Regions from separate parts of the Streptomyces nigra genome, predicted to be linked through region 2. Evidence: riboswitches for the same ligand, from Rfam matches in the RefSeq annotation. Region 2 holds a riboswitch; the other holds the start of a gene.

Region 1 (5,168 bases), 3.5 Mb from region 2:
AGCAGCGACGTCACTGCGCCGACCGGGTCACTCGACGTCAGAGGCGCGACCTCCCGCACGGTGACGGGCCGGCCCAGCTTGTGCGCCGCTGCGAGGAACGCCGGCTCCAGCTCGGTCTGGGCGAAGAAGCTCTTCGCCGGGACCACGACCAGCGTGTCGGACGAGGACTCGGCGATGTAAGCGCCGTACAGCTCGCCGCGATCTGCCGCGGCCGTGACTGCCGACTCGCTCGGATAGGACGTCAGCTCGAGCCCGGCACGCGATGCAACCTCCGCGACCACGGGAGAGGGCGGGCCGGTCACACCGAACGGCATGTTCCGGGGGACCAGAAGCTGCTGGGCACTGACCAGACACAATGCGAGCAGGGCCTGTGCCGCGAGCACCACGGCCAACGCGGCGACGATCTTCAGTACACCGCCTCGCCCTCCCGTGGCAGGAGCCGCCTGGGCCAGTCGCCTCGCCATCACTGTCCTCCATCAGCGTCTACAGCCCGGCCAACGTGCGGCACCCCGATTGCTTCCCCTGGGTATCACCACACGGACTTGATCGGGCGGCAACTCGGAGGACGTCCGACAGATGAGCGGATGTTTCGACCTGAAGCGGGGGCGCAGGGCAGCAGTGCCAAGGAAGCGACGGCATTGCTGACGGCATCGACGGCGGACGGCAGCGGCACTCAGCAGCCCAGCATGGCGCCTGCGTAGGTCCTCCAGGCAGCCCCCCAAGGCTCGCCCGCATCTACTGAGCACCGGCCCCAAGGGGCCTACGGGTCGCCAGGTGCCGGCCGCGGACTTGGTGCGGAAGAGCTGGGAGGCAACCGTCGCGGCCCTGCCCATGGAGGCCCGGGTCACCGGAGAGGTCATCGGTCGCCGGCCCTTCGGCGTCTTCACACGTGTAGACGGCGTGCCGCACGCCGTAGCGCCGGCGGAGATCACGGCCATGCCGCAGGGGATGGACCTCCCGGCCCTGGGCGCCTTCGTCAGTGGGGCGGTGCACTGGCACACCGCACATGACCACCAGGTCAAGGTCCGGCTCGACGAGTGGCAGGCGGCCGACGAGTGATCGCCGCTGGGCCGTCCCCGGGCCGTGCGAGGTTGGCCGACGATGACAGACGGCACCCGTGGGTGACCGCCCCCACCCCGCTCCGGCCTGGGCATCCAGAGTTGATCTGCCACACTGGAAGGGTTATGCCTGCACCCGGAGAACTCACATTCGTCGCCCCGCGCGGAGCCAAGAAGCCGCCGCGGCATCTTGCCGATCTCACGCCCGGTGAGCGCAAGGACGCCGTCGCCGCTATCGGCGAGAAGCCGTTTCGTGCCAAGCAGCTGTCGCAGCACTACTTCGCGCGGTACGCGCACGATCCGGAGCAGTGGACCGACATCCCCGCCGGGTCGCGTGCCAAGCTGCGGGACGAGTTGCTGCCCGAGCTGATGACCGTCGTGCGGCATCTGTCGACCGACCAGGGGACCACGCGCAAGACGCTGTGGCGGCTGTTCGACGGGACGCTCGTCGAGTCGGTGCTGATGCGGTACCCGGACCGGGTGACCATGTGCATCAGCTCGCAGGCCGGGTGTGGGATGAACTGTCCCTTCTGCGCTACGGGGCAGGCCGGGCTGGACCGTAATCTGTCGACCGCTGAGATCGTTCATCAGATTGTCGATGGGCTGCGGGCACTTCGGGACGGCGACGTGCCCGGTGGGCCCGCTCGGCTGTCCAACATCGTCTTCATGGGGATGGGCGAGCCGCTCGCCAACTACAAGCGGGTCGTCGGGGCCATTCGGCGGCTCACCGATCCTGAGCCCGATGGCCTTGGGCTTTCGCAGCGTGGGATCACCGTTTCGACGGTCGGGCTGGTGCCTGCCATTCATCGGTTCGCCGATGAGGGGTTCAAGTGCCGGCTCGCGATCTCGCTGCACGCGCCCGACGACGAGTTGCGGGACACCCTCGTCCCCGTGAACACGCGGTGGAAGGTGCGGGAGGTGCTGGACGCCGGGTGGGAGTACGCGGCCCGGTCCGGGCGCCGGCTGTCCATCGAGTACGCGCTCATCCGGGACATCAACGACCAGGCCTGGCGCGGTGACCGGCTCGGGCGGCTGCTCAAGGGCAAGCCCGTGCATGTGAATCTGATTCCGCTGAACCCGACGCCGGGGTCGAAGTGGACCGCCTCGCGGCCCGAGGACGAGAAGGCCTTCGTCGAAGCCATCGCCGCCCACGGTGTACCGGTGACGATCCGGGACACCCGTGGTCAGGAGATCGACGGGGCGTGTGGTCAGCTCGCCGCCACCGAGCGGTAGTCTGACCGGCGTCAACACATCTGCATATTCCGACAGGGGAGCGCCACAGCGCTGAGAGTGCGGCACCGGCCGCAGACCCTCCGAACCTGGCCCAGGTCATTCTGGGTAGGGAGATCGGTCATCACTCGAGCTGTTGCGCCCTGCCCGAGCCCCCCGGGGCCACGGGCAGGGCCGCGTCTCTTCCTGGTCACTCCAGGAGGAATCAAGTGGGCATCACCAAGAAGGTCACCGTCCTGGCCGTCGGGCTGGGGCTCGTCACGCTGTCCGCCTGCGGGTCGTCCGGCGGGGACGACAGCGGCGGCGGTTCCAAGACCGTCACGCTGGTCAGCCACAGCTCGTGGGCCGTGTCCAAGGACGTCCTCGCCGCCTTCGAGAAGCAGTCCGGTTACAAGGTCCGGGTCCTGGAGGACGGCGACGCCGGGGAGGCCGTCAACAAGGCCATCCTGACCAAGGACAACCCGCAGGGCGACGTCTTCTTCGGCGTCGACAACACCCTGCTGTCCCGCGCCCTCGACAACGGCCTGTTCCAGCCGTACGAGGCCAAGGGCTCGGACATGATCCTGCCCGAGTTCCGGGTCGACCAGGGCAAGCACCGGGTCACCCCCGTCGACACCGGCGACATCTGCGTCAACTACGACAAGGCGTACTTCAGCAAGCACAAGCTGGCCCCGCCGACCTCGTTCGACGACCTGATCAAGCCCGCCTACAAGGACCTCCTCGTCACCGAGAACGCCTCCACCTCCTCGCCCGGCCTCGGGTTCCTGCTCGGGACCGCCGCCAAGTACGGGGACGAGGGCTGGCAGGACTACTGGAAGAAGCTGAAGGCCAACGGCGTCAAGGTCGTCAGCGGCTGGGACCAGGCCTACAACGAGGAGTTCTCCGGGTCCGCCGGCGGCAAGAAGGCCAAGGGCGACCGGCCGCTCGTCGTGTCGTACGCCTCCTCGCCGCCCGCCGAGGTCATCTACGCCGACCCGAGGCCGACCACCGCGCCGACCGGCGTCGCGGACGGCACCTGCTTCCGGCAGTTCGAGTACGCCGGTCTGCTGAGCAACGCCAAGAACGCCGAGGGCGGCAAGGCGCTGATCGACTTCATGCTGACCAAGACGTTCCAGGGCGACATGCCGCTGAACATGTTTGTGTACCCCGTGGTCGAGGGCGCGCAGGTGCCCAAGGAGTTCACGGAGTTCGGGCCGGCGGCCGAGAACCCCCAGACCATGGACCCGGCGAAGATCGCCGACCATCGTGACGACTGGGTCAAGTCGTGGACCTCGCTCGTCCTGAGGTAGTGGGACGCCGTACGCGGAGCGCGGCGGCGCGGCTCGGTCTTGTCGCCGTGCCCGTCGCGTTCTTCGCGGTGTTCTTCGCCTACCCGGTGGCCGCGATCGTGGCGCGCGGCCTGAACGTCGACGGGGAGTGGCGGTTCGGGCGGCTGTGGGACGTGCTCGGGCAGTCCGACATCCGGCACGTGCTGTGGTTCACCACCTGGCAGGCCCTCGCTTCCACCGCGCTCACCCTGCTGATCGCGCTGCCCGGCGCCTATGTCTTCGCCCGCTTCGACTTCCCCGGCAAACAGGTCCTGCGGGCTGTCGTGACCGTGCCGTTCGTGCTGCCGACCGTCGTCGTCGGCACCGCGTTCCTCGCGCTCGTCGGTCGCGGTGGACTGCTGGACGAGCTGTGGGGCGTACGGCTCGACACCACCGTGTGGGCGATCCTGCTCGCGCACGTCTTCTTCAACTACGCCGTCGTCGTACGGACGGTGGGCGGGCTGTGGGCGCAGCTGGACCCCCGGCAGGAGGAGGCCGCGCGGATGCTGGGGGCGTCCCGGTGGACCGCCTGGCGGACCGTCACCCTGCCGGCGCTCGGGCCCGCCGTGGCCGCCGCCGCGCTCATGGTCTTCCTGTTCACCTTCACGTCGTTCGGCGTCGTGCAGATCCTCGGCGGACCGGCGTTCTCCACCCTGGAGGTGGAGATCTACCGGCAGACCTCGGAGATCTTCGACCTGGCCACCGCCGCCGTCCTGACGATCGTGCAGTTCCTGGCGGTCGGCGCGATTCTCGCCGTGCACGCCTGGACCGTACGGCGGCGGGAGAGCACCCTGCGGCTGGTCGACGCGGGCCTGACGGCGCGGCGGCCGCGCGGGGCCGGGCAGTGGGCGCTGCTGGCCGGCGTCCTGGCCGTCATCGTCGTCCTTCTGCTGCTGCCGCTGGCCGTGCTGGTGCAGCGGTCGCTCGACGCGCCGGACCTCGGCTACTACCGGGCGCTCACCGAGGCCGACGGCGGGGTCTTCCTCGTCGCCCCGATCGAGGCGATCGGCAACTCGCTGCAGTACGCCGTCGTCGCCACCCTCATCGCCGTGCTGGTCGGCGGACTCGCGGCGGCCGCGCTGACCCGGCGGGACGCGGGCCGGTTCGTGCGGGGCTTCGACGCGCTGCTGATGCTGCCGCTCGGGGTGTCCGCGGTGACCGTCGGATTCGGGTTCCTGATCTCCCTGGACGAGCCGCCGCTCGACCTGCGGAGCAGCTGGATCCTGGTGCCGCTCGCGCAGGCGCTGGTCGGGGTGCCGTTCGTCGTACGGACCATGCTGCCCGTGCTGCGGGCCGTCGACGACCGGCTGCGGGAGGCGGCCGCGGTCCTCGGTGCCTCGCCGTGGCGCGTGTGGCGGGAGATCGACCTGCCGATGGTGCGCCGGGCGCTGCTGATCGCGGCCGGGTTCGCGTTCGCGGTGTCGCTGGGCGAGTTCGGCGCGACCGTGTTCATCGCACGGCCCGACAACCCGACGCTGCCGGTCGCCGTGGCCCGGCTGCTGGGGCGGGCCGGCGACCTCAACTACGGCCAGGCGATGGCCCTTTCGACGGTGCTGATGGTGGTGTGCGCGGT
Region 2 (5,168 bases):
GCCGACCGCGTACACGTCCGGCACCGAGGTGCGCAGCCGGTCGTCGGCCAGGACCTCGCCGTGCGCGCCGAGCGCGATGTCCGAGCCGGTCAGCCAGGCGGTGGCGGGCCGGGCCCCGATGCCGACGACGACGGCGCCCGCCGGTACCCGCGTGCCGTCGGCCAGGACGACCTCGCCGGGCTCTACGCGCTCCACGCGGGTGCCCGTGCGCAGCACCGCACCGCTGTCCGCGTACCAGGCGGCCATCGGGGCGGCCACCTCGGCGGGCAGGGCGCCCGCGAGCGGCCGTTCGGCGGCCTCGACGACGGTGACCGCGCAGCCGGCCTCACGGGCGGCGGTGGTGAACTCGGCGCCGATCCAGCCCGCGCCGACGACCACGACGTCGTGCTGCCGGGCGAGCACCGGGCGCAGCCGCTCGGCGTCGTCCAGGGTGCGCAGCAGATGCACACCGGGGACGCCCTCGGTGCCCGGCAGCCGCAGGGGCTCGGCGCCCGTGGCGAGGACCAGCACCTCGTAGGGGACGGGCCCGGCCTCGGTGTCCAGGACGTGGTCGGCGGTGCGGAGGCCCAGCACCTCGCAGCCGAGGCGCAGTTCGACGCCGAGCGTCTCGAAGTCGACGTCGAAGGCGGAGCCCTCGGCGGTGCCGAGCAGCACCGCCTTGGACAGGGGCGGGCGGTCGTACGGCTGGTGGGGCTCGGCGCCGATCACGGTGATCGTCCCGGTGAAGCCCTTCTCCCGCAGGGCGACCGCCGTCTGCACACCGGCCATGCCGGCACCGGCGACGACCACGGACCGCTGCGACTGGGTGGTTGGCTCGCTCACCCGCTCACCATAGACACTCGTCGTCAGCTCGGGTTCCGGCCCCGGCCGCGTCGCATGGCGAGGAGCGCGCCCGCACCCGTGGCCACCGCCGCGGCGGCCACACCCGTGAGCGGCAGCGCCGAGGAGCCGGTGTCCGCCAGTTCGCCGCCGTTCGAGCCGTCGCCACCCGTCGACGACGACCCGCCGGCCGAGCCGCCCGTGGAACCGCCTGACGACCCGCCTGACGAGCCTCCCGTGGAGCCGGCCGACCCGCCGCCCGTCACGTCCAGCGTGATGTCGGCCTTGTCGTTGGCCTTGTCGGGGTCGAACGAGCGGCGTTCGGGGCTCAGCGCGATCGAGCCCTTGGCGCCGGCGATCCGCTTGTCGATCCTCAGCTGGAAGGTGTATTCCATCTGGGCGTCCTCGGGCATGTTCATACCGAGGTGTGCGGGGCAGTTGTACGTCCCGCCCTTGTCGTGGCAGTAGTAGTCGCGCTTGACCACCGACGTTCCGGCGGGAAGCTTGATCAGGACGTGGACGCCCGGCACCTCGCCCTCCTCCAGGAGCCAGGCGGGCCCGGCGTTGGCGAACCTCACCTTCATCGTCACCGTGTCACCGGCCCTCCCGCTCAGCGCGGCACCCGTCACCCGATAGTCGGCCGTGTTGACAGTGGTGACCGGCACGTGGACGTACTTCGCGGAACCCGCGCCACCGGCCGGTCCCTCGACCAGTTTCACCGCCGGCGCGGTCCCCGGCACCGACGGCTCTCCGTTCTCGTCGTCCGACGGGGCGTCCCCGTACCCGACACGCAGCCGCAGCCTGTCGTTGTACGCGCGGTCCAGTGCCTCGACCCGGAGAGGCTTCTCGGGCGTAAGGACGACGCCCGGCTCCACCGGCTGGTCGTACGCGCACGTCGCGGTCCAGTACTCGGGCATCTCGTCGTAGGACCTGACGTGCTGCACACGGCAGTTGGAGGGGACGTCCACGAGGTCGAGCCCCCGGGTGACGGAGTAGGAGACCCACGCCGTCCGGGCGGTCACGGTGCCCTTGTTCGCCACGGTGACCGGCAGGTCGAACGTGCTCCCCGGCCGCAGCCCGTGGACCGGCTCGACTCCGCCGAGGACCAGGTCGGGTGCGGCTTCCTCGCCGAAGGCGGCGGGAGCCGCGGCCAGCACGATCAGGCCGGCGACGACAGCGGCACTCGAGGCGCGGCGGCTGTGCGGGGGTCTGGGCATGGGAGATCCTCTGCTGGGACGCGGGTGGACGGACGGCGCCCACCGGGGAACAGTCCTTGGATCGCTAGACCCCCGCCGGCCGGCAACGGTTGTACGTCCGCCACATGACGGGCCGTCAGTCGGATGCGAGGACCTGCTCCACCACGCTGGTGCCGCTGCCCCGCTGCGACTCCCACTCCCAGGTCTCCGTCAGCCGCACCCGCCCGTCCGGGAGTTCGCCCACCGTGGACAGGCAGTGCCCGGACGAGGTCGTGCCGTCCCGCTTCAGCTGCACGTACCGGAAGTCGAGGCGGTCGCCCTCCCGGGTGCCGACGAGGTGCCCGCGCACGACGTCGCCGCCGCTGTACTCGGCCCAGATCACGCCGTCCTGCTCGTGGTACGTGAACCGGGTGCGCGTCCCCACCTGCCCCGGCGCCTGGTCGGCGACGGGGGCGAGGACGAGACCTTCGAGCGAGCGGGCCATGCGGGGAGGCTCCCTTACCGATACCGGGGACTGCGGGCTAGGGTGGCCACCGTAGAGCACTCGCGGGAGCCCGGACGCACCGGGCTGAGAGGGAGGCTGGCGGCCTCCGACCGTACGAACCTGATCCGGGTCATGCCGGCGAAGGGAGGGGCTGGACGCCCATGTCGCGTACGCGTACCTCAGACGTCCTCGTCGTGGGGGGCGGGATCATCGGACTGGTCACGGCGTGGCGGGCCGCGCAACGCGGGTTCGCCACCGCCGTGGTGGACCCGGACCCGGGCGGCGGGGCCGCCCGGGTGGCGGCCGGGATGCTGGCCGCGGTCACCGAACTGCACTACGGCGAGCAGACCCTGCTGGGCCTGAGCCTCGACTCGGCCCGCCGCTATCCGGACTTCGCGGCCGAGCTCGGCGACCTCACCGGGCACGCCCTCGGCTACCGCAGGTGCGGCACGCTCGCCGTCGCCCTGGACGCGGACGACCGCGCGCACCTGCGCGAGCTGCACGCCCTGCAGAGCCGTTCGGGGCTGGACTCGGAGTGGCTGACGGGCCGGGAGTGCCGGCGCCTGGAGCCGATGCTGGCGCCCGGGGTGCGCGGCGGGCTGCGGGTGGACGGCGACCACCAGATCGACCCGCGGCGGCTCACCGGGGCGCTGCTGGCCGCGTGCGAGCGGGCCGGCGTCACCTTCCACCGGACCTGGGCCGAGCGCCTGGACGTCACCGCGGACCGGGCCACCGGGGTCACCACCACGGACGGCACCCGGCTGGCCGCGGACCGGGTGGTCCTCGCGGCGGGCAGCCTGAGCGGCCGGCTCGCGGGCGTCCCCGACGCCGTACGGCCGCCGGTGCGGCCCGTGAAGGGGCAGGTGCTGCGGCTGACCGTGCCGAAGGGCCTCGCGCCGTTCCTGAGCCGTACGGTGCGGGCGGTGGTGCGGGGCAGCCAGGTGTACCTGGTGCCGCGTGAGAACGGCGAGCTGGTCGTCGGCGCGACGAGCGAGGAGCTGGGCTGGGACACCACGGTGACCGCCGGCGGCGTGTACGAGCTGCTGCGGGACGCCCACGAGCTGGTGCCCGGCATCACCGAGCTGCCGCTGACCGAGACCCGGGCGGGCCTGCGCCCGGCCTCCCCCGACAACGCGCCGCTGCTCGGCCCGACCGCGCTGGACGGGCTGCTGCTCGCCACCGGACACGGCCGCAACGGCGTGCTGCTCGCCCCGGTCACCGGGGACGTCCTGGCGCACGTCCTGACCTCCGGTGAACTGCCGGACGTGGCCCGTGACTTCACCCCGCTGCGGTTCGCCGCCGTCCGCGAGGAGCAGCCCGCATGAACATCTCGCTCAACGGCGAGCGGCGCCGGGTCGACCCCGGTACGGCGCTCGACACCGCCGTACGGCTTCTCACGCAGGCCCCCTCCGGGGTGGCCGCCGCCCTCAACGAGACCGTCGTCCCGCGCGCGCAGTGGCCGTCGACGCCGCTGCGCGAGGGGGACCGCGTCGAGGTCCTGACCGCCGTGCAAGGAGGCTGAACCATGGCCGACGACCCCCTCGTCATCGGGGACCTGTCCCTCACCTCCCGGCTGATCATGGGCACGGGCGGGGCGCCCAGCCTGGACGTCCTGGAGCGGGCGCTGGTGGCGTCCGGGACGGAGCTGACGACCGTCGCGATGCGCCGGGTGGACCCCTCGGTGCACGGCTCCGTCCTGTCGGTGCTGGACCGGCTCGGCATCCGGGTGCTGCCGAACACCGCGGGATGCTTCACCGCGGGCGAGGCGGTGCTGACGGCCCGCCTCGCGCGCGAGGCGCTCGGCACGGACCTGGTGAAGCTGGAGGTCATCGCCGACGAGCGGACCCTGCTGCCGGACCCGGTCGAGCTGCTGGACGCGGCGGAGACGCTGGTGGACGACGGTTTCACGGTGCTGCCGTACACGAATGACGACCCGGTGCTGGCGCGGAAGCTGGAGGACGCCGGGTGCGCGGCGATCATGCCGCTGGGCTCGCCCATCGGCTCGGGGCTCGGTATCCGCAATCCGCACAACTTCCAGCTGATCGTGGAGCACGCGCGCGTGCCGGTGATCCTGGACGCGGGTGCCGGTACGGCCTCGGACGCGGCGCTCGCGATGGAGCTGGGCTGTGCGGGTGTGATGCTCGCCTCGGCGGTGACGCGGGCCCAGGAGCCGGTGCTGATGGCCGACGCGATGCGGCACGCGGTGGAGGCGGGCCGGCTGGCGCGCCGGGCGGGCCGCATCCCGAGGCGGCACTTCGCGGAGGCGTCCTCGCCGGTGGACGGCCTGGCGCGGCTGGACCCGGAACGGCCCGCGTTCTGAACGTACGTTCGGTCACGGCTCCCGAAGGCTGAGTCGTCCGTCACAGGACGGTCGCAGTCCCGCCCCGATCCCGGCGGGACCGGACGGGGTGTCGGTGTCGGCTCGTACACTCACCTGCGTGGATACGACCCTTCAGGACCCTCTGGTCGGGCAGGTGCTCGACGGCCGGTATCGCGTGGACGCGCGAATCGCGGTCGGCGGGATGGCCACGGTCTACCGGGCCCTGGACACCCGCCTCGACCGCGTGCTCGCGCTCAAGGTGATGCATCCGGCGCTGGCGGTGGACGGGGTGTTCGTCGAGCGGTTCATCCGGGAGGCGAAGTCCGTCGCCCGGCTGGCCCACCCGAAC

Evidence for each region. A riboswitch is a leader RNA that binds a small molecule or an ion and turns the genes downstream of it on or off. The one in region 2 is predicted to bind thiamine pyrophosphate.
Region 1: it holds a riboswitch for thiamine pyrophosphate, as region 2 does, so the genes downstream of both, DC008_RS25330 (thiamine ABC transporter substrate-binding protein) here and thiO (glycine oxidase ThiO) in region 2, are expected to answer to the same signal.

The regions. Positions count from the first base shown of each region.
Region 1 is NZ_CP029043.1:5,430,568-5,435,735, forward strand. Features, by position in the region: gene DC008_RS25315 (hypothetical protein) at 1-392, opposite strand, end outside; gene DC008_RS35730 (hypothetical protein) at 775-1,059, shown strand; gene rlmN (dual-specificity RNA methyltransferase RlmN) at 1,185-2,291, shown strand; TPP riboswitch at 2,316-2,421, shown strand; gene DC008_RS25330 (thiamine ABC transporter substrate-binding protein) at 2,498-3,577, shown strand; gene DC008_RS25335 (ABC transporter permease) at 3,553-5,168, shown strand, end outside.
Region 2 is NZ_CP029043.1:1,923,149-1,928,316, forward strand. Features, by position in the region: gene DC008_RS08915 (NAD(P)/FAD-dependent oxidoreductase) at 1-768, opposite strand, end outside; gene DC008_RS08920 (hypothetical protein) at 846-2,036, opposite strand; gene DC008_RS08925 (avidin-fold protein) at 2,152-2,499, opposite strand; TPP riboswitch at 2,552-2,663, shown strand; gene thiO (glycine oxidase ThiO) at 2,661-3,824, shown strand; gene thiS (sulfur carrier protein ThiS) at 3,821-4,021, shown strand; gene DC008_RS08940 (thiazole synthase) at 4,025-4,819, shown strand; gene pknB (Stk1 family PASTA domain-containing Ser/Thr kinase) at 4,938-5,168, shown strand, end outside.